3 regions of the Kitasatospora sp. NPDC056446 genome follow, and region 3 is predicted to be linked to each of the others. Evidence: riboswitches for the same ligand, from Rfam matches in the RefSeq annotation. Region 3 holds a riboswitch; each other region holds the start of a gene.
What was found. A riboswitch is a leader RNA that binds a small molecule or an ion and turns the genes downstream of it on or off. The one in region 3 is predicted to bind thiamine pyrophosphate.
Positions count from the first base shown of each region.

Region 1 (3,591 bases), on a different contig from region 3:
TGAGGTGGACGAACGAGGGAAGGAGACGGTGGTGAAGCTGTTCCGGCTGCACGAACTGGACGCCGAACGCGCCGCCAACGACGGCGCCTACCTGCGGTTCCTGCGCGAACCGCGGATGTCCGCCGGGCTGTACGCGCTCTCCCCCGGCGACACCGACCCGCAGACCGCGCACGACCAGGACGAGATCTACCAGGTGATCAGCGGCCGGGCCGAGTTGACCGTCGGGGCCGAGACGGCGACCGTCGCCCGCGGCACCGTGGTGTACGTCCCGGCGGGCACCCCGCACCGGTTCCACCACGTCACGGAGGAGCTGCGGGTCCTGGTCGTGTTCTCCCCGCCGGAGGACTGAGCAGCTCGGGGCCGGTCGCCCCGTGACCGGACTCCGTGGCCGTGCTCCGTGAGCGGGCTCCGTGAGCGGGCTCCGTGACCGGGCTCCGTGACCGTGCTCCCGGACCGGAATCCGGGCCGGGAACCCCGGCCGTCTAGGGTCGTCCGCATGACCCTTCGCATGCCCCGCAGCCTCACCGAAGAACTCTGGGCGGCCATCGAGCCGGTCTACGCCGAGATCCTCGCCCACCCCTTCCTCGCCGGCCTCACCGACGGCACCCTGCCGCGCCAGGCCTTCCGCCACTTCGTCGTCCAGGACTCGCACTACCTGCGCGACTACGCCCGCGCCCTCGCCGTCTGCGCCGCCAAGGCGCCCGGCGAGGAGGACGTCCGGGCGTTCGCCGACGACGCGGTCGGCGCGCTGGCCGCCGAGCAGGGCATGCACGCGGAGTTCCTGACCGCCTTCGGCGGCACCGCCGCCGAGGCCGCCGCCGAACCGGTGCTGCCCACCACCCGGGCCTACACCAGCTACCTGCTGGCCACCGTCTACGGCGGCTCCTTCGCCGAGGCCGTCGGCGCGGTACTGCCCTGCTACTGGATCTACGCCCGGGTCGGCGGGGAACTGCTCGCCCAGGGCTCCCCGGACCCGCTGTACGCCAAGTGGATCGCCACCTACGGCGACGAGGCCTTCCAGTCCGTGGTCCGCCGGGTGCTGGCCCTCACCGACCGGATCGGCGAGGAGCTCTCCCCGGCCGAACGCCGCAAGGTCGTCGATCACTTCGTGACCACCTCGCGCTATGAGTGGATGTTCTGGGACGCCGCGTGGCGCGGTGAGCGCTGGCCGGTCTGACCCGCCGCGGACCCGCCGCCGACCTGCTGCGGAGCCTCCGGCCGACCGTTCGGCGGGGGTCTCCTGGGGGGTGACCCCGTAGAACCGCAGGGGGTGTTCCCGGGGGTCGGGGTCGGGGTGATCTCGGGGTTCTCTCCGGGCCGTTGGGCCTCGTTCCGGCACTCGGGCCACCGTACGATCGAAGTACCGAAAGCAAGCGGGATGCGGCACCGGACGGCGGCCGACCCAAGGGGAGAAGAGGTACGGACATGGCTGAGCTCTGGAAGTCGCTGCCCTCGTGGGTGCGCAACATCGTCATCCCGGTGCTGGTCCTGGTACTGGCCTGGAACATCGTCGCCTTCGTGTTCGGCGTGGTCGGGGCGCTGCTCGGCATCGTGATCAAGCTGCTGGTCGTCGTCGGCATCGCGGCGGCCGTGGTCATCCTGGTGAAGAAGGCCGCCAAGGGCTGACCCCCTCCCCGAACCGCCGCCCTGAGGCCCGGTCCCCCACGCGGGGAGCCGGGCCTCGGCCGTTCCCGGGAAGCCCCGCGCGTGCGCCCCCCGCCGCGCCCGCCGCCGGGCCCGCGCCCCGGGCCCGCGCCGGACCCGCTCTGGACCTGCGGCGATCGGCTCGCTACGGTGTTGGGCGTCATGTGCAGGCAACACCGCCTGCGACGCGGGAGCTCGGAGCACCGGGCTGAGAGGGCGCTGACCGGACCGTCGACGGACGGACCGACGGCTGCGTCGACCGCAGGAACCTGGACCGGGTAATGCCGGCGTAGGGAGTAGAGGTCAGATGACCACGTTCGAAGCACAGCCGCAGCCTGCCCGGAACGCCCCCAGCAGCGAGCGCACCGGCTACCCCACCCCGGCCTGGAACAAGGCCTACCGCGACGGATCGCGCCCCGACCTGCGCGTCCCGTACCGCGAAGTGCGGCTCACCAACGGCAAGTCCGTCCCGCTGTACGACACCTCCGGCCCGTACACCGACGCGTCCTACGAGCCCGACGTGCGCCGCGGCCTGCCCGCCCTGCGCGACTCCTGGATCCGTCAGCGCGGCGACGTCGAGGAGTACGACGGCCGCGAGGCGCGCCCCGAGGACGACGGGATCAAGCACACCTCGCCGCGCGGCGGGAACCTGCGCAACCTGGACGCCGTCTTCCCCGGCCGCCCGCGCCGTCCGCTGCGCGGCCGCGGCGGTGTCGCCGTCACCCAACTCGCGTACGCCAAGCGGGGCGTGGTGACCCCGGAGATGGAGTTCGTGGCGCTGCGCGAGGGCCTCGCGCCGGAGTTCGTGCGCGCCGAGGTGGCCCGCGGCCGGGCCGTCATCCCGGTCAACGTGAACCACCCCGAGGTCGAGCCGGCCGTCATCGGCACCAACTTCCTGGTGAAGATCAACGCCAACATCGGCAACTCGGCCGTCACCTCCTCGATCGAGGAGGAGGTGGAGAAGATGACCTGGGCCACCCGCTGGGGCGCCGACACCGTCATGGACCTCTCCACCGGCCGCAACATCCACACCACCCGCGAGTGGATCCTGCGCAACTCCCCCGTGCCGATCGGCACCGTGCCGCTCTACCAGGCCCTGGAGAAGGTCGACGGCCGGGCCGAGGACCTGAGCTGGGAGGTCTACCGGGACACCATCGTCGAGCAGTGCGAGCAGGGCGTCGACTACATGACCGTCCACGCCGGCGTGCTGCTGCGCTACGTCCCGCTCACCGCCCGCCGCAAGACCGGCATCGTCTCGCGCGGCGGCTCGATCATGGCCGCCTGGTGCCTGGCGCACCACCAGGAGAACTTCCTCTACACCAACTTCGAGGAACTCTGCGACATCCTCGCCTCCTACGACGTGACCTTCTCCCTCGGTGACGGCCTGCGTCCCGGCTCGATCGCCGACGCCAACGACGAGGCGCAGTTCGCCGAGCTCAAGACCCTCGGCGAACTCGGCCGGATCGCCCGCGAGCGCGACGTCCAGGTGATGATCGAGGGCCCGGGCCACGTCCCGATGAACAAGATCAAGGAGAACATGGATCTCCAGAAGGAGATCTGCGACGAGGCGCCGTTCTACACCCTCGGCCCGCTCACCACCGACGTCGCCCCCGGCTACGACCACATCACCTCGGGCATCGGCGCCGCGATGATCGCCTGGTGGGGCACCGCGATGCTCTGCTACGTCACGCCCAAGGAGCACCTGGGCCTGCCCAACCGCGACGACGTCAAGACCGGCGTGATCACCTACAAGATCGCCGCCCACGCCGCCGACCTCGCCAAGGGCCACCCCGGAGCCCAGGCCTGGGACGACGCCCTCTCCGACGCCCGCTTCGAGTTCCGCTGGGAGGACCAGTTCAACCTGGCCCTCGACCCGGAGACCGCCCGCGACTTCCACGACGAGACCCTCCCCGCCGAACCCGCCAAGACGGCCCACTTCTGCTCCAT
Region 1 is NZ_JBHTRF010000055.1:53,705-57,295, forward strand. Features, by position in the region: gene ACFQ6N_RS28435 (cupin domain-containing protein) at 32-349, shown strand; gene tenA (thiaminase II) at 497-1,177, shown strand; gene ACFQ6N_RS28445 (DUF5326 family protein) at 1,426-1,626, shown strand; TPP riboswitch at 1,822-1,957, shown strand; gene thiC (phosphomethylpyrimidine synthase ThiC) at 1,952-3,591, shown strand, end outside.
Region 1: it holds a riboswitch for thiamine pyrophosphate, as region 3 does, so the genes downstream of both, thiC (phosphomethylpyrimidine synthase ThiC) here and ACFQ6N_RS14940 (purine-cytosine permease family protein) in region 3, are expected to answer to the same signal.

Region 2 (9,943 bases), on a different contig from region 3:
GCCGCCGCGCGGCTCAGGACTCCGGCTGCTCGATGAGCTGGGCGAGGTAGAGCGCCTCGCCGAGCTTCTCCAGGAGTTCCAGCTGGGTGTCGAGGTAGTCGATGTGGTGCTCCTCGTCGGCCAGGATGTCCTCGAAGATGTTCGCCGAGGTGACGTCGTTCTTGGCCCGCATCACCACGATCCCGCGCTTGAGCCGGTCGATCGCCTCGACCTCGACCTGGCGGTCGGCCTCGAACATCTCCTTGACCGTCTGGCCGATCCGGACGTGGAACAGCCGCTGGTAGTTGGGCAGCCCGTCCAGGAACAGGATCCGGTCGGTGAGCGTCTCGGCGTGCTTCATCTCGTCGAAGGACTCGTGCCGGGTGTACTTGGCGAGCTTCGTCCAGCCGAAGTTCTCCTGCATCTTCGCGTGCAGGAAGTACTGGTTGATCGCGGTCAGCTCGGCGGTGAGCTGCTCGTTGAGGAATTCGATGACCTCGGGATCGCCCTGCATGGTGGTGCCTCCTGCGCTCGTCCTGGGGTGGGGCCTGCGCTGGGCATCCTGGCACCGTGACGGGAAGAATTTCCAGTAAGTTCACACTCACTAGGACATGTGTCGGAATACCCGATTTAGGCGGAACTGTACGGGTGCACGATCGACCGTTGGCCCGTACGGGCGGGGCGTGAACGCGCGCCAAAGGGGCGCGCGCCGGGGCCTGTCCGCCGTCTGTCACCATGGATCCATGGGTCAGTCCAATCACGAACCACTTCCGTCGTCTGACCCGAGGCTCCCCCCGGGCCAGCGCGTACAGCGCGGCTGGCCCGCCCTGCACTACGGTCCGGTACCCCGCTTCAAGCCGCTGACCTGGGATCTCCAGGTGTTCGGCGCCACCGCCTCGGCGGAGAAGCACAGCTGGGACTTCGAGTCCTTCGGCGCCCTGCCGCGCACCAGCGTCGTCGCGGACCTGCACTGCGTCACCAAATTCACGGTGCTCGGCAACGAGTGGACCGGCGTGTCGGCCGCCGCCGTGCTCGACCTGGTGCCCCCGGCCCCCGGCGTCACCCATGTGATGGTCTGGGCCGAGTACGGCTACAGCGCCAACCTCCGACTGGCCGACTTCGCCGACCCGCGCACCCTGCTCGCCACCCACCGCAACGGCGAGGCGCTGACCGCCGAGCACGGCTTCCCGGTCCGGCTGGTCGTGCCGCAGCTGTACGCCTGGAAGGGCCCCAAATGGGTCCGCGCGGTCGAGTACATGCGGGCCGACCGGCGCGGCTTCTGGGAGGAGCGCGGCTACCACAACCTCGCCGACCCCTGGCGCGAACAGCGCTACTCCTACCAGGAGGAACCGGGCGACGGGCCGCTGCGGTAGAGCCCGCCCGCCCCGCCCCGCCCCGCCCCGCCCGGGCCGGTCGGTCCTAGAAGAGCGAGAACCTGACCGTCACGGCGCTGCGCTGCGGCCGCCGCTCGCCCGCCGCCGGGGACTGGCCGGACACCTTGACCGCGCCGAACACGTCCCAGCCGGTGGTCTGCATCGTGAAGCCCGCCGCCTGGAGCGCCTTCTGCGCTTCGTCCTTGGTCAGCCCGGTGACGTCCGGCACCGGCACCATGCCCTTGCTGACCACCAGCGACACCGCGGAGTTCTCCTGCAGCTGCTGCCCGGCCGCCGGTGAGCTGCTGATCACCGAGCCCTGCGGCACCACGTCGTCGTACGTCTCGGTGACGCCGCCCTTGGTCAGCTGGGCGCCGGCCAGGGCCGCGGCGGCGTCGGCGGCGGTCCTGCCGGTGAGGTCCGGGACGGCGATCCGCTTGGGGCCCTTGGAGACGGTGACGGTGATGCTGTCGCTGCGGCGGGTGCGCGCGCCCACCCCGGGGTCGGTGGAGACCACCTGCCCGGACGGTACGGACTCGCTGAACGCGTCGACGAACTTCCCGTGCAGGCCCTCCTTGTCCAGGATCCGCTGGGCCTCGGCCCGGTCCTTGCCGAGCACCCCGGGCACCGAGCCGTACAGCCCCTCGGACAGGCCGTAGGTCGCGCCGCCGACCGCCAGCAGCAGCGCGGTCAGCGCGGCGGCCCAGATCAGCGCCCTGCGGGGGATCCGGCGCAGCGGGCCGGGCCGGCGCTCGCGCACCGGGGCCGGCTCGTCGTACGGGCGCGGCTCGGTGAGCAGCTGGTCCAGCAGCTCCGGCGGCACGTCCAGCACGCTGGTGGGCTCCGGCTCCCGGGCGTCGGCGGGCCGCGGCAGCGACCGGATCACCGAGGTCGGCTCGCTGGTCGGGTAGCGCGGGCTGGGCCGGGTGGAGGCCGGCGGCTCGGCGTCCAGCTCGGCCGGGGTGAGGGTGCGGCGGACCCGCTGGAGGACGGCGAGCAGCTCGACCGCGTCGTACGGACGGGCGTCGGCGGCCCGGGCGCAGGCGTCGGCCACTATGGCGTCCAGCTCGGGGCCGACGGCGGGGGCGGTCAGCGAGGGGGCGGGGACGTTCTCGTGCAGGTGCTTGTACATGACCTGGACGGGGTTGTCGCCGGTGTGCGGGCGGCGCCCGGTGAGCATCTCGTACAGCAGGATGCCGGCCGCGTAGACGTCGACCCGCTGGTCGGTGGGGGCGTCCGGGAGGATCTGCTCGGGGGCCAGGTAGGAGACGGTGCCCATGACCGTGCCGCCGGTGGCGGTGCTGGTCGAGGTCGGCGCGCCGTCGGCGGTGCCGAGCACCCGGACCAGGCCGAAGTCGGCGACCTTGACCAGGCCGTCCTCGGTGATCAGCACGTTCTCCGGCTTGACGTCGCGGTGCACCAGCCCGGCCCGGTGGGCGGCGCCGAGGGCGGCGAGCACCGGCTCCAGGACGTCCAGCGCGGCCCGGACGGACAGCGCGCCGCGGTCGCGCAGCAGGTCGCGCAGGGTGCGGCCGGGCACGTACTCCATGGCGAGGAAGACGTTCCCGCCGTCCGCGCCCTGGTCGAAGACGTTGACCACGTTGGGGTGGGCCAGCTTGGCGACGGCCTTGGCCTCGCGGATGAATCGGGCGGTGAAGCCCTCGTCGCCGGCCAGCGCGGGGTGCATCACCTTGAGGGCGACCACCCGGTCCAGCCGGGTGTCGGTGCCCTTGTAGACGGTGGACATCCCGCCGGTGGCGATGCGCTGCTCGACCCGGTACCGGTTGTCGAGCAGGGCGCCGATCAGGGGGTCGTGCAGTGCCATGTCCACCCGGGCGAGTCTAGTGCCGGGCCGTGCGGCCGGACCCGGACGGCCCCGGGCCGGGCCCGGCTGTGCCCGGCTTGTGACACGCCGGGCACGGCCGGGCCGCGGAGGGCGGGCGTCAGAACGCGGGCCGCTCCCGGGTGTCCAGGTCGGCCCGGCCGGCCATCGCGGAGGAGGCCTCGGCGTGGAACCGGCGCGGGATGCGGCCGGCCCGGTGGGCGAGCCGGCCGGCCTCGGTGGCGTGCCGCATCGCCTCGGCCATCAGCACCGGGTCCTGAGCCCGGGTCACCGCGGAGGCGAGCATCACCGCGGAGCAGCCGAGCTCCATCGCCAGCGCGACGTCGGAGGCGGTGCCGGCGCCCGCGTCCAGGACCACCGGGACGCCCGCGCCCTCCACGATCAGCTGGAAGTTGTGCGGGTTGCGGATGCCCAGGCCGGAGCCGATCGGCGAGCCCAGCGGCATGATCGCGGCGCAGCCGACGTCCTCCAGTTTGCGGGCCAGCACCGGGTCGTCGTTGGTGTACGGCAGTACCGTGAAGCCGTCGTCGACCAGGGTCTCGGCGGCGTCCAGCAGCTCGATCGGGTCCGGCAGGAGGGTGCGCTCGTCGGCGATCACCTCCAGCTTCACCCAGTCGGTGCCGAGCGCCTCCCGGGCCAGGCGGGCGGTGAGCACGGCCTCGCCGGCGGTGAAGCAGCCGGCCGTGTTGGGCAGGACGCGGATGCCGTTGCGGGTCAGCACGTCCAGGACGGAGCCCTGGGTGCCGGCGTCGACCCGGCGCATCGCGACCGTGGTCAGCTCGGTGCCGGAGGCGAGCAGCGCGCGCTCCAGGACCTCCAGGCTCGGCGCGCCGCCGGTGCCCATGATCAGCCGGGAGGAGAAGGTCGTCCCGGCGATGGTCAGCAGGTCGTCGGCCATCTCAGCCTCCCTGTACGGCGGTGAGGATCTCGACCCGGTCGCCGCCGGCCAGCGGTGTCGCGGACCACGAACTGCGGGGCACCACGGCCTCGTTGAGGGCGGCGGCGACGCCGGTGTTGGCCCGGCTCACGGTCGCCACCAGCTCGGCGAGGGTGGTCGCGGCGGGCAGCGTGCGGGGTTCGCCGTTGACGGTCAGCGCGATCCCGGCCGGTGCGGCGGGCGCGGCCCCGGTCTGTGCGGCGGGTGCGGTCTCGGCGGGTGTGGGCTCGGTCGGTGCGGTCTCGGTCATGCCAGGGCCTTCGTGGTGGAGCGGGCGGAGTCGGGGGAGAACCGGGTAGGGCTGAACGGCTGCGCCAGTTCCGGGAGTTCGCCGGTGGCGAGGTACTCGGAGACCAGGTCGGCGGTGACCGGGGTGAGCAGCACGCCGTTGCGGTAGTGGCCGGTGGCGGCGACCAGTCCGGGCAGTGCGGTCGGGCCGAGCAGCGGGGCGTTGTCGGGCGAGCCGGGGCGCAGGCCGGCCGAGGTCTCCAGCAGCGGGAGCTCGGTGATGCCCGGGACCAACTCATGGGCGTCGCGCAGGAGTTCGTAGACCCCGCCGGCGGTGACCGTGGTGTCGTAGCCCTGCTCCTCGGTGGTCGCGCCGATCACCAGCTCACCGTTCTCCCGGGGCACCAGGTAGAGGTGCCCGCCGCGCACGACGGCGCGGACGTTGCGGGAGAGGAACGGCCGGTAGGCATCGGGGACGCGCAGCCGCAGCACCTGCCCCTTGACCGGGCGGACCGCGGGCAGCACGCCCTCGGGCAGGCCCGGCAGCCGGTGGCTGTGCGGGCCGGCGGCGAGGACCACCTGGTCGGCGCCGACGGACTCCCCGGTGCTCAGCCGGGCGCCGACCGCGCGGCCGCCCTCGACCAGCAGCTCCACCGCCCCGGCCCGGCGGACGGTGACGCCCGCGCGCTCGCCGGCCGGCAGCAGCGCGGTCAGCAGCCGCCGCGGGTCCACCTGGTGGTCGTCCGCGACGTGCAGTCCGCCGCGGACGCCGGGGGCCAGCATCGGCTCCAGCTTGCGGGCCTCCCGGCCGGTCAGCCAGGTCGAGTCCAGGCCCAGCCGCAGGTGGAAGGCGTGCAGTTCGCGCAGTTCCGCGCGGTCGTCGGAGTCCAGGGCGACGGCGATCGTGCCGCAGGCGCGGTAGCCGGTGTCCAGTCCGCCGCTCGCCTCGGCCAGCTCGGCGGCGAAGTCCGCGTACCGCCGGTTGGAGGCCACGCCGAGGCGCAGCAGCGGCTCCTCGCCGTACTGGAGCTCGGTGACCGGGGCGAGCATCCCGGCCGCGACCCGGCCCGCCCCGTCGCCGGGGGAGGGGTCGACCACGACGGTCCGCAGCCCGCGCTGCGCCGTCCGCCAGGCGACGGCGAGGCCGATGATGCCCCCGCCGATCACCAGGACGTCGGCACGGGCGTCTGGTAGCAAGCGTGTCAAAGCCGCTCTTCTCCCTTCGCCGGTATGACCCGGATCAGGTTCGGACGGTCGCAGGCCGTGCCAGCCCGCCTCTCAGCCCGGTCCGCCGGGCTCCCGTGATGGTGCCCCCACCATAACGCCGTGGCCCGGCGGGGCCGAAGGGCCGTACGAAGGGTGGACGGGGCAGGGCCGGGGGCGCGGCGGGGCAGGGGCGGCGCCCGCTGCGGGCGGGGCGGCGGAGGAGGGCGGTACGAGGGGTGGACGGCCCCCGGGCGGCCCGGCGGCGCTGAGTACAGTGACGGGCGTGGCAGAGCTGAACGCAACGGATCAGGTGGTCGTCGTCGGAGCCGGGCTGGCCGGGGCGCAGTGCGCCCTGAAGCTGCGGCAGGGCGGCTGGCGGGGGCGGATCGTGCTGGTCGGCGAGGAGCCGCACGCGCCGTACGACCGCCCGCCGCTCTCCAAGGACGTCCTGCTCGGCAAGAGCGACAGCACCACCCTGGACATCGACTACGGGCACCTCGGCATCGAGGTCCGCACCGGCTGCCGCGCGACCGGCCTCACCCCCGGCGTGCTGCACACCGACGGCGGGGACCTCCCGTACGGCTCGCTGGTGATCGCCACCGGTGCCGTCCCGCGCGCCCTGCCCGGCGCCGAGCGGGCCCACCTGCTGCACACCCTGGACGACGCGCTGGCGCTGCGCGCCCTGCTGCGCCCGGGCCTGCGGCTGGTGCTGGTCGGCGCGGGCTGGATCGGCGCCGAGGTGTCCACCGCGGCCCGCGAGGCGGGCTGCGAGGTGACCGTGGTCGAGGCGGGCCCGGCGCCGCTGCCCGGCGCGCTGCCGACCGCGATCGGCTCGGCGATGGCCGCCTGGTACGCCGAGGCGGGTGTCGACCTGCGCTGCGGGGTCGGGGTGGCCGCCGTGGAGCCCGGCGCGGTGCTGCTGGCGGACGGCTCGCACCTGCCCGCCGACGAGGTGGTGGTCGGCATCGGGGCCCGGCCCGCGACCGGCTGGCTGGCCGGCTCCGGCGTCGAGCTGGACGGGACCGGCGCCGTCGTGGTGGACGCGCACCTGCGCACCGGCCTGCCCGGGGTGTTCGCGGCCGGCGACTGCGTCGGCTACCCCTCGGCCCGCTCCGGCGCCCGGCTGGCCGTCCAGCACTGGGATCACGCGCTGCAGTCCGGCGAGGCGGCGGCCGCCGCCGTCCTCGGCGCGGACGCCCCCGCGTACGACCCGGTGCCGTACTTCTGGTCCGAGCAGTTCGGGCGGATGGTCCAGTACGCCGGCCGGCACGCCGAGGGCGACGAACCGCTGTGGCGCGGCGGCCCGCAGGACGCCTCCTGGACGGTGCTGTGGCTGCGCGACGGGGTGCCGAGCGCGCTGCTGACCGTGGACCGGCCGCGCGACCTCACCCAGGGGCGGAAGCTGATCGGGAGTGGTACGGCGCTGGACCCGGCCCGGGCGGCGGACCCCTCGGTGCCGCTGAAGTCGGCGGTCGCGGGGTAGGTCTGGTGCGCGGCGGGCCGCGGAGGTGGCAGTCTGGTGGGGTGAGCGAGATCGAAAGCAAGATTGAAGCCCTGGTCACCGAGTGGATGTACCTCCCCGACATCTCGGAGCAGTGGGGGGTGCGGGTCACCGAGGTGCGTGACCTGGTCAAGAGCGGCGGCCTGATCGCCGTCCGTCGGGGCCCGAACAAGTCGCTGCAGGTCCCTGCGGCATTCATCGACGGTCCGGGCCTGGTCAAGCACCTGTCCGGCACCCTGACCGTGCTGCGCGACTGCGGGTACAACGACGCGGAGATCCTGGAGTGGCTCTTCACCGAGGACCCGTCGCTGCCCGGCAGCCCGATCCAGGCGCTGCAGGAGAACCGGGGCACCGAGGTCAAGCGCCGCGCCCAGGCGATGCTGATCTGATGGCGGCGGACACGCTGCGCGCCCGCCTGGCGGACGCGTGCCTCTACCTGTGCACGGACGCCCGTCGGGAGCAGGGCGACCTCGCCGAGTTCCTCGACGAGGCGCTGGCGGGCGGGGTGGACATCGTCCAGCTGCGTGACAAGGGCCTGGAGGCCAAGCAGGAGCTGGCGGCCCTGGAGGTCTTCGCGGACGCCTGCCGCCGCCACGGCAAGCTGCTGGCCGTCAACGACCGTGCCGACGTCGCCCACGCGGCCCGGCCGGACGTGCTGCACCTCGGCCAGGACGACCTGCCGGTGCCGGCCGCCCGGGCGATCCTCGGCGAGGACGTCCTGATCGGCCGGTCCTGCCACGCCGAGTCCGAGGTGGACGCGGCGCTCGCCGAGCCCGGGGTGGACTACTTCTGCACCGGCCCGGTCTGGCCGACCCCGACCAAGCCGGGCCGCCCGGCGCCGGGCCTGGGCCTGGTCTCGTACGCGGCGAAGCAGGCCACCGACCGGCCGTGGTTCGCCATCGGCGGGATCGACCTCGGCAACCTGGACGAGGTGCTGGCCGCCGGCGCCCGCCGGATCGTCGTGGTCCGGGCCCTCACCGCCGCGGCGGACCCGCGGGCCGCCGCCGCCGAGCTGTCCCGCCGGGTGCGCGCGGCGCTCTGACCTCCCCAGGGGCGGCCCCGGAGGCCGCCCTCAGGGACACCCCGGGCCCCGCCCGCGAGCACTGCCCACGAGGCCGTCGCCGTCCCTCAGTACTTGCGGACGGTGGCGGCCTCGGCCAGTGCCAGCAGCACCCCACGGGCCTGCCCGTCCGCGAGCGGCGCCGCCTCCAGCGCGGCCAGGGACTGCCGCATCAGCTCCTCGATCCGGTGCTCGACCAGCTCGGGCGCGCCGCTGCGGGCGACCAGCCCGCGCAGCCCTTCGACCTCCTCGGGCGCCAGGTCCGGCGCGCCGAGCCGCCGGTCCAGGTGCCGGGCGTCGGCGGCGGGCAGGCCGCGCATCGCGTGCGCGACCAGCAGGGTGCGCTTGCCCTCGCGCAGGTCGTCCCCGGCCGGCTTGCCGGTGACGGCAGGGTCCCCGAAGACGCCCAGCAGGTCGTCCCGCAGCTGGAAGGCCTCGCCCAGCGGCAGCCCGAACGCCCCGAGTGCCCGGACCAGCTCCGGCCCGGCCCCGGCCAGCAGCGCGCCGACCTGGAGCGGCCGCTCGATCGTGTACTTGGCGGACTTGTAGTGCAGCACGGTCTGCGCGCGGTCCAGCGCGCCCTCGTCCGCGGAGTCGCCGGCCACCGGCTCCAGCACGTCCAGGTACTGGCCGAGCATGACCTCGGTGCGCATCAGGTCGAACGCGGGCTTGGCGGCCAGGACGGCGGCGGGCTCCAGGCCCGAGCGCAGGAACAGCTCGTCGCACCAGATCAGCAGCAGGTCGCCGAGCAGCACCGCGGCCGAGGCGCCGTACTGCTCGCGGTCGCCGCGCCAGCCGCTGTCGCGGTGCAGGGCCTCGAAGCGGCGGTGGATCGAGGGCAGGCCGCGGCGGGTGTCGCTGCGGTCCATCAGGTCGTCGTGCACCAGGGCGCTCGCCTGGAGCAGCTCCAGGGCGGCGGCCGCGTTGGCGATCCCCTCGCCGTCGGCCGGCCCGCCGGCGGCGCGCCAGCCCCAGTAGCAGAAGGCCGGGCGCAGCCGCTTGCCGCCGTCCAGCAGGAAGTCGCGCAGGGCGTCGGCGGCCGGGACCAGCTGGGGCGAGATCGCGCCGAGCAGTGCGCACTGGCCGTCCATGAACGCGGCGAGCGCGGTGTTGACGCGTGTGCGGACGTCCTCCACGTCAATGGGGTTGGCAGGCCGGGTGCTGGACGAGGTCACGATGGGGCTCCGCTGGTTGTCTGGGGTGCAGCAAGCGTAGCGGGGCGACTGGGAACGGGCGTGCGATCGGGCCCCGGCGGCACACCGCCCCGGGGCGGTGCCGGGCGGTCGTCGCACGATCGGTGCGGTGTTTTCGCCGGTCGCCCGGGCGGAGCGGGGCGAAGCGGAATGCCGTCCACCGCTTGTCTCAATCCGTGGAACACGGTTGTCCGGCCGCCACGAAGGCCCGATAGCCTGCCAGCATGGCACTCGGTATCGCATCAACGCGAACGGATCGCGCACTGACGGTCCGCGAACTCCTGGCGGCCGGCAAGCGCTCCTTCTCCTTCGAGTTCATGCCGCCGCGCACCGAGGCCGGCGAGCAGAAGCTCTGGGACGCCATCCGCCGCCTCGAACCGCTCGACCCGAACTTCGTCTGCATGACCTACGGCGCCGGCGGCTCCTCGCGTGAGCGCACCGTCAACATGGTCGGCCGGATCGCCACCGAGACCACGTTGACCCCGGTCGCCCATCTGACCGCCGTCGACCACTCGATCGCGGAACTGCGCAACATCATCGGCCAGTACGCCGACCAGGGCGTGCGCAACGTCCTCGCGGTCCGGGGCGACCCGCCCGGCGACCCGCTGGGCGAGTGGGTCAGC
Region 2 is NZ_JBHTRF010000040.1:63,725-73,667, forward strand. Features, by position in the region: gene bfr (bacterioferritin) at 14-493, opposite strand; gene ACFQ6N_RS24235 (sulfite oxidase-like oxidoreductase) at 723-1,352, shown strand; gene pknB (Stk1 family PASTA domain-containing Ser/Thr kinase) at 1,399-3,177, opposite strand; gene ACFQ6N_RS24245 (thiazole synthase) at 3,296-4,093, opposite strand; gene thiS (sulfur carrier protein ThiS) at 4,095-4,382, opposite strand; gene thiO (glycine oxidase ThiO) at 4,379-5,566, opposite strand; TPP riboswitch at 5,561-5,673, opposite strand; gene ACFQ6N_RS24260 (NAD(P)/FAD-dependent oxidoreductase) at 5,841-7,049, shown strand; gene ACFQ6N_RS24265 (Rv2175c family DNA-binding protein) at 7,091-7,456, shown strand; gene thiE (thiamine phosphate synthase) at 7,456-8,109, shown strand; gene ACFQ6N_RS24275 (polyprenyl synthetase family protein) at 8,196-9,302, opposite strand; gene metF (methylenetetrahydrofolate reductase [NAD(P)H]) at 9,545-9,943, shown strand, end outside.
Region 2: it holds a riboswitch for thiamine pyrophosphate, as region 3 does, so the genes downstream of both, thiO (glycine oxidase ThiO) here and ACFQ6N_RS14940 (purine-cytosine permease family protein) in region 3, are expected to answer to the same signal.

Region 3 (9,943 bases):
GGCCTTGCGGACGTCGCGGGCGGGCAGGCCGAGCAGCTGCTCCTGCTCGGTCAGGCTGTGCCGGCGGCCGACCCACAGCTCGCCGTGGCCGTCCAGCCAGAACTCGCCGTTCTCGCGGTCGGAGCGGGGCAGCAGGTAGAGCGCGAAGTCGTGGCCGGCCTCGCCGGTCGGCTCGCCGACCAGCACCGCGTCCTCGGTCTGGTCGCCGGTGAGGTGCACGTACTCGCTGGAGGCGCGGAAGGCGTAGTCGGTGTCGTTGGCGCGCACCCGCAGGTTGCCGGCCGGGACCACCAGGCGCTCGCCCGGGTAGGCGGCGGACAGCGCGGCGCGGCGCGCGGCCGCGTACGGGGCCTGCGGGACGGGGGTGAGGCCGTGCAGCTCGGTGTCGGCCCAGCCGGTCTTCATCGAGGCGGCCAGTTCGTCGGAGATCTCGCCGTAGAGGCCGTTCTTGCGGCCCTTGAACTCCTGCGGCTCCTCGCCGCCCTCGGCCTCGGGGTTCTCGGCCACCGCGGGGGTGCGGTCCTCGGTCACGTGCAACGCCTCCTTGGGGGGTGGTACCGCCGCCCCGCGGGGGAGTGTCGGGTCGCGACACGCGCGGGCGGCCGTGCGTCCATGGTACGGACGCCCGGCCGCTCGTTCGTTCGGGCCCGGTGGGACCCGTTCGGACCGGGGGAGCGGCTACTCGAAGCGGGCCGCGAGCAGCATCAGGTCGTCGGTGGCCGGGGCGGTCTCGGGGCCCGGGCAGACGGCGAGCAGGTGGGCGCAGAGCCGCTCGGGGTCGATCCGCACGTCGCGCGGGGCGTCGGCGGCGGCCCGGCGCAGGTTGGCCTGCCCGGCGTGCAGGGTCGGGCCGCAGCGGCGGGCCAGGCCCTCGGTGTAGAGCAGCAGGGTGTCGCCGCGCTCGGCGGTGAACTCCACCCCGGGCGCCTCCCAGCAGGCCAGCATGCCGAGCGGGGCGGAGAGCGAGGTCTCGACGAACTCGGCGCCGTGCCGGCCGACCAGGATCGGCGGGCAGTGCCCGGCGCCGGCCAGGGTGATCCGGCGTTCCCCGGGCTCGATCCAGGCGTAGACGGCGGTGGCGGTCCGGGTCGGCTCGGTGGTCTTGAGCAGCAGCTCCAGGTCGCCGAGGACGGAGACCGGGTCCTCGCCCTCCAGGACGGCGTACGCCCGCAGCGCGGCCCGGATCCGGCCCATCGCGGCGGCCGCGCCGGGGGCGGAGCCGGGGCCCGCGCCGGGGCCGTCGCCGGAGACGGAGCCGACGGTGAGGCCGACGGTGGCGTCCGGCAGCGGGATCGCGTCGTACCAGTCGCTGCCGCAGGAGCGGTCCAGCCCGGCCGGGACGAGCCGGGCGGCCAGCCGCAGTCCGGCGGTCCGGGGGAGGTGGTCGGGCAGCAGGCCGCGGCGCAGTGCCTCGGTGGTGTGCCGGATGCGGTCGGCCTCCAACTGCTTGGCGAGCAGCGGGGCGGCGATCTCGCAGTAGTGGCGTGCCAGTTCGCGCCGGCACTCGGTGGGTTCGGCGGGCTCGTCGTAGAACCAGAGGGCGGCGGCGAGCGGGCCGTCCTCGGCGGTGGCGAGCGGCAGGCCGTAGGCGCCGCCGAGGCCGAGGTGGACGGCGAGTTCGCGCAGCCGGGCGCCGATGGCCGGGTCCTCGGCGAGGTCGCGGGAGTGCACCCGCGCGGGCCGGTCCCGTTCGCGCAGCAGCCGGGCGAGCAGGCTCTGCTCGGTGGGGACGGTCTCCAGGGCGCCCAGGCTGGCGCGGTCGAGGCCGAGGCCGACGGGCTGGCCGGGGCCGCCGCCCGGCATCCGGGTGACCAGGACGCCGCGGCGGGCGCCGAGCAGGGCGGCGCCGGAGTCGAGGACGGCGTCCAGGGTGGCGGTGAGGCCGCGGGCCCGGGCGAGCCGCTCGGTGTGCTCGTGCAGGCTGGTGATATCGGACAGGCGTCCGGCCAAACGGTCCTGCACCGAGGTGGACGGCGCCCCGCGGTCGTCCGCGTGGCCGTCCGGCGCGTCCGCGTGGCCGTCCGGCGTGTCGGCGGGGTGGTCCGGTGTGTCGGCGGGGCCGGGCAGCCCCGGCGGGTCGAGGACGGTGAGCCCGCCTGCGCAGCCGGGTTCGCCCGGTTCGGCGGTCGTCGTCGACGGAAGGGCGGTCGACGGGTGGGACTCGGTCATGCCGCCACTCCTGACGCGGTGCTACGTGCCATGCGAAACCCCCAGATACGGCCAATGTGGAGCGAGCACGGCCAAAGGGCGTGTTTCGCCTCGATTCGCTACTACTCGTCATTGATCGACAGCAATGCCACCACTTCTACACAGGCCATTCGGGGCATGTCCAGATCCAGGACGACGCGGTGGCGGGTTCCACATCCATCGCGACCCGGTCGGGGGGCGTGCGTGGCCGGTGCGTGCGCCGGTCGGGCCGGAGGAATGGAGCGGGCCGCGAGCGGGCAGAACCGAGGGGACGGACCGGGCGGCCGTCCGGATCGTATGCCCGTGCCGCCCGGGAGCCGGGTCGGCCGGAAGTCTCTCACTCGTACGGTGGAACCAAGCGCGCCCGGGCGGCGTCCATCCGGTCGCATACGGGATTCTCGTTCCAAGGGCTGTTCCAGTGCGCGGCCCTTCTCATGTCGTGCTCCACACCGTGCTCCACGTCGTAGCCGCGCCCGTCCGCCTTGCCGCCCGCTCCGCTTCGTCCGGGGCCGTGCCGCGGCGGGCCCGCGCGGAGGATCCCGACGGCTGCCGACGGAGCGGAGCGAACCGAGCGGTCAGGGAAAGGAACGAGCGCCATGCGTGAGAACCCGAAGGACCGGTCGGAAGAGCGTGCCGCCCGGCTCGCCGCGGCCCTGGCGGCCGCCGTCGACCACCGCTGGCCCGTGGTGCCGGCGGCCGTGCTGTGCGGCGGGCGCTGCTCCTGCGGCGACCCGGACTGCACCGTCCCCGCCGCGCACCCGCACGACCCCTCGCTGCTGGCCGCCACCACGGACGCCCGGATGGTGCGCTGGTGGTGGGAGCGGCAGAGCCCGGACGCGGCGGTACTGGCCGCCACCGGCTCCACGGTCTCGGCGGTCAGCCTGCCGGCGGCGGCCGGGGCGCGGGCGCTGGTCTACCTGAGCGCGCTGCGGATGCCGCTCGGCCCGGTGCTGGCGATGCCGGGCCGCTACGCGCTGCTGGTGGCCCCGTACTCGCTGGATGCGCTCGGCGAGATGCTCGCCCAACTCCCCTGGGTGCCGGGGTCGTTGCGCTACCACGGGCCGGGCGGCTTCCTGCCGCTGCCGCCCGGCGGGCCGGCCGGCCGGGTGCGCTGGGTGCTGGCGCCGCGTCCGGGCGCCGGCGGCGGGGTCTGGCTGCCGCAGGTCGGGCCGCTGCTGGGCGAGTTGGTGGAGGCGACGGTCCGGCTGGACAGCGGCCGTTCGGCGTACTGATCCGGCGGAGCGGGGGCCTGGACGGCGACTGTTCGGCGGACCGGGGGCCGCGGGCCGCACGGGGGCTTCGGAGCGGCGGTGCCGGACGCCGGCGCCCGGGCGACGGTGTCCGCGGCGGCGGACCCGGCGGGCCCGTTGACCGGGGCGTTCCGGAAAAACAAAAGATCCGGCCGCTGGCGACGGGGGATGCACCAGCGGCCGGACTCTTTAGACAGTAACAAGGATCCGCGCTCGCGCCAATTTCCAAGACGCCCTCCACGCCCGGAAATTGCGCGTTCGCGGCGACAATGTGACGCGTATCACGCGGATCCTGCGTGCTTTAGTTCAGAGTGACCTGACGGTTCACCAGGTTCGCGCGGGCGCGCCGCTCCTCGGCGGTCAGCGGGGTCTCGTCGGCGAGCACCGCGGCGAGCCGCTCGGCGAACTCGGCGGCCGGCTTCTCGCAGTCGGCGGCGGTCATCGCGAGCGGCAGGTCCCACACCGGGACGGTCAGGCCGTGCGCGCGGAACGAGCCGACCAGGCGGGTGTCCGTGCCGAGCGAGGCCTCGCCGGCGGCGTTCAGCCGGGCCAGCGCGTCCAGCAGCTTCTCCTCGGGCACCGTCATCACCCAGCGCAGGTGGTTCTTGTCCGGGGTGCCGCACCAGTAGGCGGCGTCGACGCTGCCCAGCTTCTCGGTCGGGATGGCCGAGGCGTTGGCGCGCTCCAGGGAGGCGGCGACCTCGCCGGTGGCGGTCTCGGCGTCCTCCAGCCAGAACTCGAAGCCGGTGTGCACGGCGGGCGCGAACCCGGCGGTGGTGTCCAGCAGGTCCTGGAGGCGGCGACCGCCCGGGACGGTCCGGCGGGCCGGCACCGGGCTGCCCGGCTCGGTGGCCAGGGCCAGCTCCAGGGCGTCCGCGAGGTCGCGGCTGAGGTCGCCGGAGGAGGACTGGGTCTGGAGGCCGAGCAGGATCGAGCCGTCCTGGCGGCGCAGGGCCGGCCAGGCCAGCGGCAGCACGGTGGCCAGGGTCACCGACGGGACGTCCCCGGCGATGCCGTCGGCCACCCCGGCGGCCAGCGTCAGCGGCACCGTGGCGGCGGGCACCAGCTCGCGCAGCGCCACCCAGTCGGCCTCGCCCGGCAGGCCCTCGAACGGGCGGTGCACCAGCTCCTGCACCGCGTGCGAGGCCTCGCGGCCGTGACAGGCCTTGTAGCGGCGACCCGAGCCGCAGGGGCAGTCCTCGCGGGCCCCGACCACGGGGACCTCGCCCGTGACGGCGGTGGTGGACTGACGCTGCGGCGCCTTCTTGGCGGCCTTCTTGCCCATGGTGCGGCTCTCCCGGGAACGGTGGTCCTCTGACCCGGGAAGCCTACTGACGTTCCTCCCGCACCCGTGCTACCCCCGGCGCGCGCGAACGCGCCGGGGCGGTCGGGCAGGGGGTGCGGGCCGGTCTACGCGCTCCGGGCGTCGCCTCCGGTGCGCCGGGCGTGCCGGGCCCGGGCGGGGAGCGCGGCCCAGACCGTCACCTCGCCGGGCGCGTCGCGCACGCCCCAGTCACCGGCCAGCTGGTCGACGATGCTCAGGCCGCGGCCGCCGCGCGAGGTCAGCGAGGGACTGGCGGGCAGCGGCCGGGTGGCCGCACCGCCGTCGGTGACCTCCAGGGTGAGCACGCCGTCGGCGTGCAGCTGCCAGCGGACCAGCACTCCGCCGTCCGGCTCGCCCGGACCGCCGTCCTGCTCCCGGCCGTCCTGCTCCCGGGCACCCGGCGCGGCGTGCGCCCCGGACGGGACGCCGACCAGCACCTGCCCGAGCACCTCCGCCCGGGCGCTGCGTCCGAGTGCCCGCAGCGGGCCGAGCGGACGGGCGTAACGACAGGCGTTGCTCAACAGTTCGGAGAGGATCAGTACGGCATCATCGATGACCGGTTCCGGTATCTGCCGGTCACCCAGATCTCGACGCAGTCGGCGCCGCGCGACCCCGACACTCGATGGGCCGTGCGGCACCGCCATGGTCGATGAAGTCGGCACTTCACGCGCCACCATCAACGCCACCCCCGGACCTCCTTCAGCGATTGCCGAGGGAGAGATGCCCCTTGGTAATGCGTCGGAAACGAGCACCGGACGATCCCGCGAGCCCATTTCGAGCGCCGCGACCCAGGGTGGACACGAGGTCATTCCGTGCTCACCCTCCGTCGTCCGGGGGCAAGAATTCCGGCAATATCGCACGGAGAAGGTTTGAGTGCCGACCAGAGCGATCAGTCCGCACCGGCACGGCCTCCGGCCGCGGCCCGGTCAGCGTCCGAGCCGCGCCAGCACCTCGGCGGGCCGGTTGGTGATGATCGCGGACACCCCGAGCTCCAGGCAGAGCTCGACGTCGGCCGGCTCGTCCACCGTCCACACGTGCACCTTGTGCCCCAGCTCGCGCAGCCGGGTCACCAGCTGCGGACGGGCCCGCACCAGCTCGATGCCCGGACCGGCGATCCGCGCCCCGCCCGGCAGCGGCGAGCCCTCGCGCAGCCGGCCGAGCAGCGGCAGCGCGCGCTCGAACAGGAACACCCGCCGGAAGTCCGGCGCGGCGGCGGCCACCCGGTTCAGCGCGATCGAGGAGAAGCTCATGATCCGGGCGGACGGGCGGTCGCCCTCCCGGACCGTGCCGATCTTGTACCGCTCCAGCGTCCGCAGCAGCTCGGCCTCCACCCGGCCGCGGAAGCGCACCGGGTGCTTGGTCTCGATCGCCAGGTCCACCGGGCGGCCGCAGTCCACCACCAGCTCCAGCAGGCGCTCCAGCCGCAGCACCCCGCGCAGCTCGGGATCGGTGCTGGGACGGCCGGTCTTCCAGGCGCCGAAGTCGTACGCCTCCAGCTCGGCGAGCGTCATCGCCGAGACGGTGCCGCGGCCGTTGGAGACCCGGCCGATCCGACGGTCGTGCACGCACACCAGCCGGTTGTCGGCCGTCAGCCGGACGTCGCACTCCACCGCGTCGGCGCCCTCGTCGAGCGCGCGCCGGTAGGCCGCGAGGGTGTGCTCGGGCAGGGCGTGGGAGGAGCCGCGGTGGGCGATCACCTGGACGGGCGGTGCGGTGCGCGCCGTCGCCGAGGACGGGTCTGTGCTGGTCACAGGCCCAACGATAGGCGGCGCAGGTGAAGCGGAGACGAAGACGGCCCCAACCTGTGGGGCCGTCTTCGTCTCGCGGGACCGCGGCGGGACCGCCGTCAGCGCGCGGCGCGGCGGCCGAACGCGGAGAGCGCCCAGGTGGCCAGCGCGGGCACCAGGAAGGCGAACAGCGAGGCGGAGGTCCACTCCTGCGGGGTGAAGTGCAGCGCCCGCTGGGCGGAGGTCCAGAAGTCCGTCCACCAGCCGGCCACCGCGGTCGGCGCGATGAACTGGTAGACCGCGAAGCCCAGCAGCCACGGCAGCAGCATCGTCCAGCGGGACGGCGCCTCCTCCGAGAGGTTCCAGCCGTACCGGCCGGCGCCGAAGAAGAAGTCCACCGCCAGCACCGCCAGCAGCGGCACGAACACCGAGCCGATCAGGCCGAGGAAGTTGGTGTAGGTGTCGGTGAACCGGTCGATCTGCAGCGCCAGCACGGTGGTCAGCACGCCGATCACGCCGGTCAGCACCCGGCGGTCCGCCTTCGGCAGCAGGTTCTGCACCGACATCGCGGTCGAGTACACGTTGGCGAAGGACTGGTCCGTCTCGCGCAGCACCAGGACCAGCAGGAACAGCCAGCCCGCCCAGACGCCGAGGAAGGAGTCGAAGATCCGGTTCGGGTCGCCGTCGGACTGGAGCAGCGCCATCAGGCCGAGCGCGTAGCACCAGACCTGGGCGATCGTGTAGCCCGAGAAGCTGCCCCAGAACGCCGAGCGCGGGGTGCGCGAGTGCCGGGTGTAGTCGGCGGCCAGCGGGACGAAGGAGATCGACACCGCGATCATCGCGTCGGTCGCGCCCAGGAAGCCGTGCCAGTTGCCGGCGCCCGGGTCCGGCACGCCCTGGCGGCCCAGCTGGACGGTGAAGTACACCATCGCGACGGCGACCGCCCCGGCCACGAAGCGGCGCAGCACCGCGATCGAGCCCAGCGGCCAGATCGTCAGCGCGGTGGTCAGCGCGCCCGCGAGCAGGACGAACAGCCAGCGGTAGCCGCTGGTGTGGGCCACGGTCTGGGCGCCCGCCGAGATCGTCAGCAGCTCGAACACGCCCCAGCCGACGCACTGCACGATGTTCAGCACGGTCGGCAGGTACGACAGCCGGGTGCCGAACAGGCCGCGCAGGTTGGCCATCGCGGGGGCGCCGGTCCGGGCGCCGATCAGCGCGGCCACGCCCAGCATCGCGGTGCCGACCGCCGTACCGACCACGATCGCGGTCACCGCGGCGGCCAGCGAGAGCTCGCTGCCGGGGGCGCCGAGCACGGTGGCGGCGGTGGAGAAGCCGATCAGACTGACGCCCAGGTTCATCCAGAGCGCGAAGTGGTCCCGGAAGCGCAGCGTGCGCGGCGGCTCGGTGTCGAGGACCAGCGGAGCCTCGACCCTCCCGGCAGGGTCCCGGACGGCCGTCGAGGCCGTGGATTCGGGGAAATCCTTGGACGCGGGCGCGCCCGGAGAAGAGGATGGCGAAGCAGGCGGCATGGCCGATACTCCCTACGCCGGCATTACCCGGACAGGTTCCGGCGGTCTGCGCCCCCTCGACCGTCCGCGTCACTCGTGTGGCGTACGGTCGACATGCGCACTCTCAGCCTGGTCGGTCCAAGCTCCCGCGTGTCAGTTAGGAGCGACAGGCTAACCGGCAGGGGGGCGAACACCCAAGGCCAGTGCGTCCGCGTCCGCATCGCGGGACGCCCGGCGGGGGGAGGGGAGCCCGCGGTCGTCGGCGCCGGCTAAGGATTCTTATGAGTTCTTCAGAGGGGTCCTTACGGTAATCGAATCGACAGTGCGAAAAACTATGGTCCTTGGTTCTGCCAGCTATGGAGGTCGTCCGTGAGCACCGAGCGCGAGGTTGGGCCCGCCGGGCCGCAGGGGGAGCAGCCCGCCGGGCAGGGGGCGGCCGAGTCCGTGTCCGACGCCCCCGCTCAGGGAGGGCACCAGCCGACCATGGCCTTCCGGCGGGTCCCCGAGCCGGAGGCCGCCCCGGCCGGGGGCGTCCCGGCCGAGAACGCCGAGGCCGCCGACGCGGTGCCGGCCGACGGGGGGCACAAGCCCACCGTCGCCTTCACCAAGGTCTCCGCGCCGGAGGCCCCGGCCGCACCCGTGGCGCCGGTCGCGCCGGTCGTCGAGCAGCCCGTCGCCGAGCAGCCGGTCGCCGAGCAGCCCGTCGTCGACCAGGCCACCGGGTACATCGACGCGCCGCCGCCGGTCCTGCCGCCCGCCCCGGCCGCTCCGGCCGCCGCGCCCGCGGCCCCCGCACTGCCGCCGGCCGCCAACCCGTACGCCACCCCGTCGCACGGCGTCCCCGCCGCCGGCGTGCACGAGGCCTACGACGCCTACGGCGCCGCCCCGGTCACCCCCGGTGCCCCGGCCGCGCCCGCCGCGCACGGCCACCACCCGTTCGGCGCCGGCCAGCCGGTCGGCGGCTGGGGCCCGACCCACGACGCCGGCTCCGGCGCGGGCTACCCCGGCGGCCCGGGGGGCCCGCTCGGCTACCCGGCCGAGTACCCCGGCGGCCCGCAGGGCGGCGGCCCCGGCAAGAAGAAGCGCGGCGGCCTGGTCGCCCTGATCGCGGCCGTCGCCCTGGTCGCCGGCGTGGCGGGCGGCGCGCTCGGCGTGAGCGTCGCCGACCGCAACAACAGCGTCAACTCCGCGGACGACCACCGCAGCACCACCGTCCAGGCCAGTGACACCCAGAAGAACGAGCCCGCCCCCGGTTCGATCGCCGCCATCGCGCAGAAGGCGCTGCCCAGCGTCGTCACCATCAAGGCGCAGGGCAACGGCGAGTCCGGCACCGGCACCGGCTTCGTCTTCGACACCGAGGGCCACATCCTCACCAACAACCACGTGGTCGCGCCGACCCTCAACGGCGGCAAACTGACCGTCAAGTTCGCCGACGGCACCTCCTACAACGCCTCGGTGCTCGGCCACGCCGAGGGCTACGACGTCGCCGTGGTCAAGATCGACAACCCGCCGAAGAGCAAGCTGACCCCGCTGCCGCTGGCCGACTCCGACAAGGTCAACGTCGGCGACGCCACCGTCGCGATCGGCGCGCCGTACGGCCTGGAGTCCACCGTCACCAGCGGCATCATCAGCGCCAAGGACCGCCCGGTCGCCTCCGGCGACGACACCGGCTCGCAGGCCTCCTACATGAACGCCCTGCAGACCGACGCCTCGATCAACCCCGGCAACTCCGGCGGCCCGCTGCTCGACTCCGGCGGCGCGGTGGTCGGCATCAACTCGGCGATCCAGTCCAACGCCTCCGCCAACGGCCGGGCCGGCAGCATCGGCCTGGGCTTCGCCATCCCGATCAACCAGGCCAAGTGGGTCGCGGACACCCTGATCAAGACCGGCAAGCCGGTCTACGCCAAGCTCGACGTGCTGCGCAACGACGACTACAAGGGCGACGGC
Region 3 is NZ_JBHTRF010000020.1:1,493-11,435, reverse strand. Features, by position in the region: gene ACFQ6N_RS14970 (aminopeptidase P family protein) at 1-531, opposite strand, end outside; gene ACFQ6N_RS14965 (PP2C family protein-serine/threonine phosphatase) at 679-2,169, opposite strand; gene ACFQ6N_RS14960 (bifunctional DNA primase/polymerase) at 2,784-3,419, shown strand; gene ACFQ6N_RS14955 (DUF5926 family protein) at 3,739-4,722, opposite strand; gene ACFQ6N_RS14950 (ATP-binding protein) at 4,848-5,282, opposite strand; gene ACFQ6N_RS14945 (glycerophosphodiester phosphodiesterase) at 5,688-6,512, opposite strand; gene ACFQ6N_RS14940 (purine-cytosine permease family protein) at 6,608-8,017, opposite strand; TPP riboswitch at 8,010-8,156, opposite strand; gene ACFQ6N_RS14935 (S1C family serine protease) at 8,366-9,943, shown strand, end outside.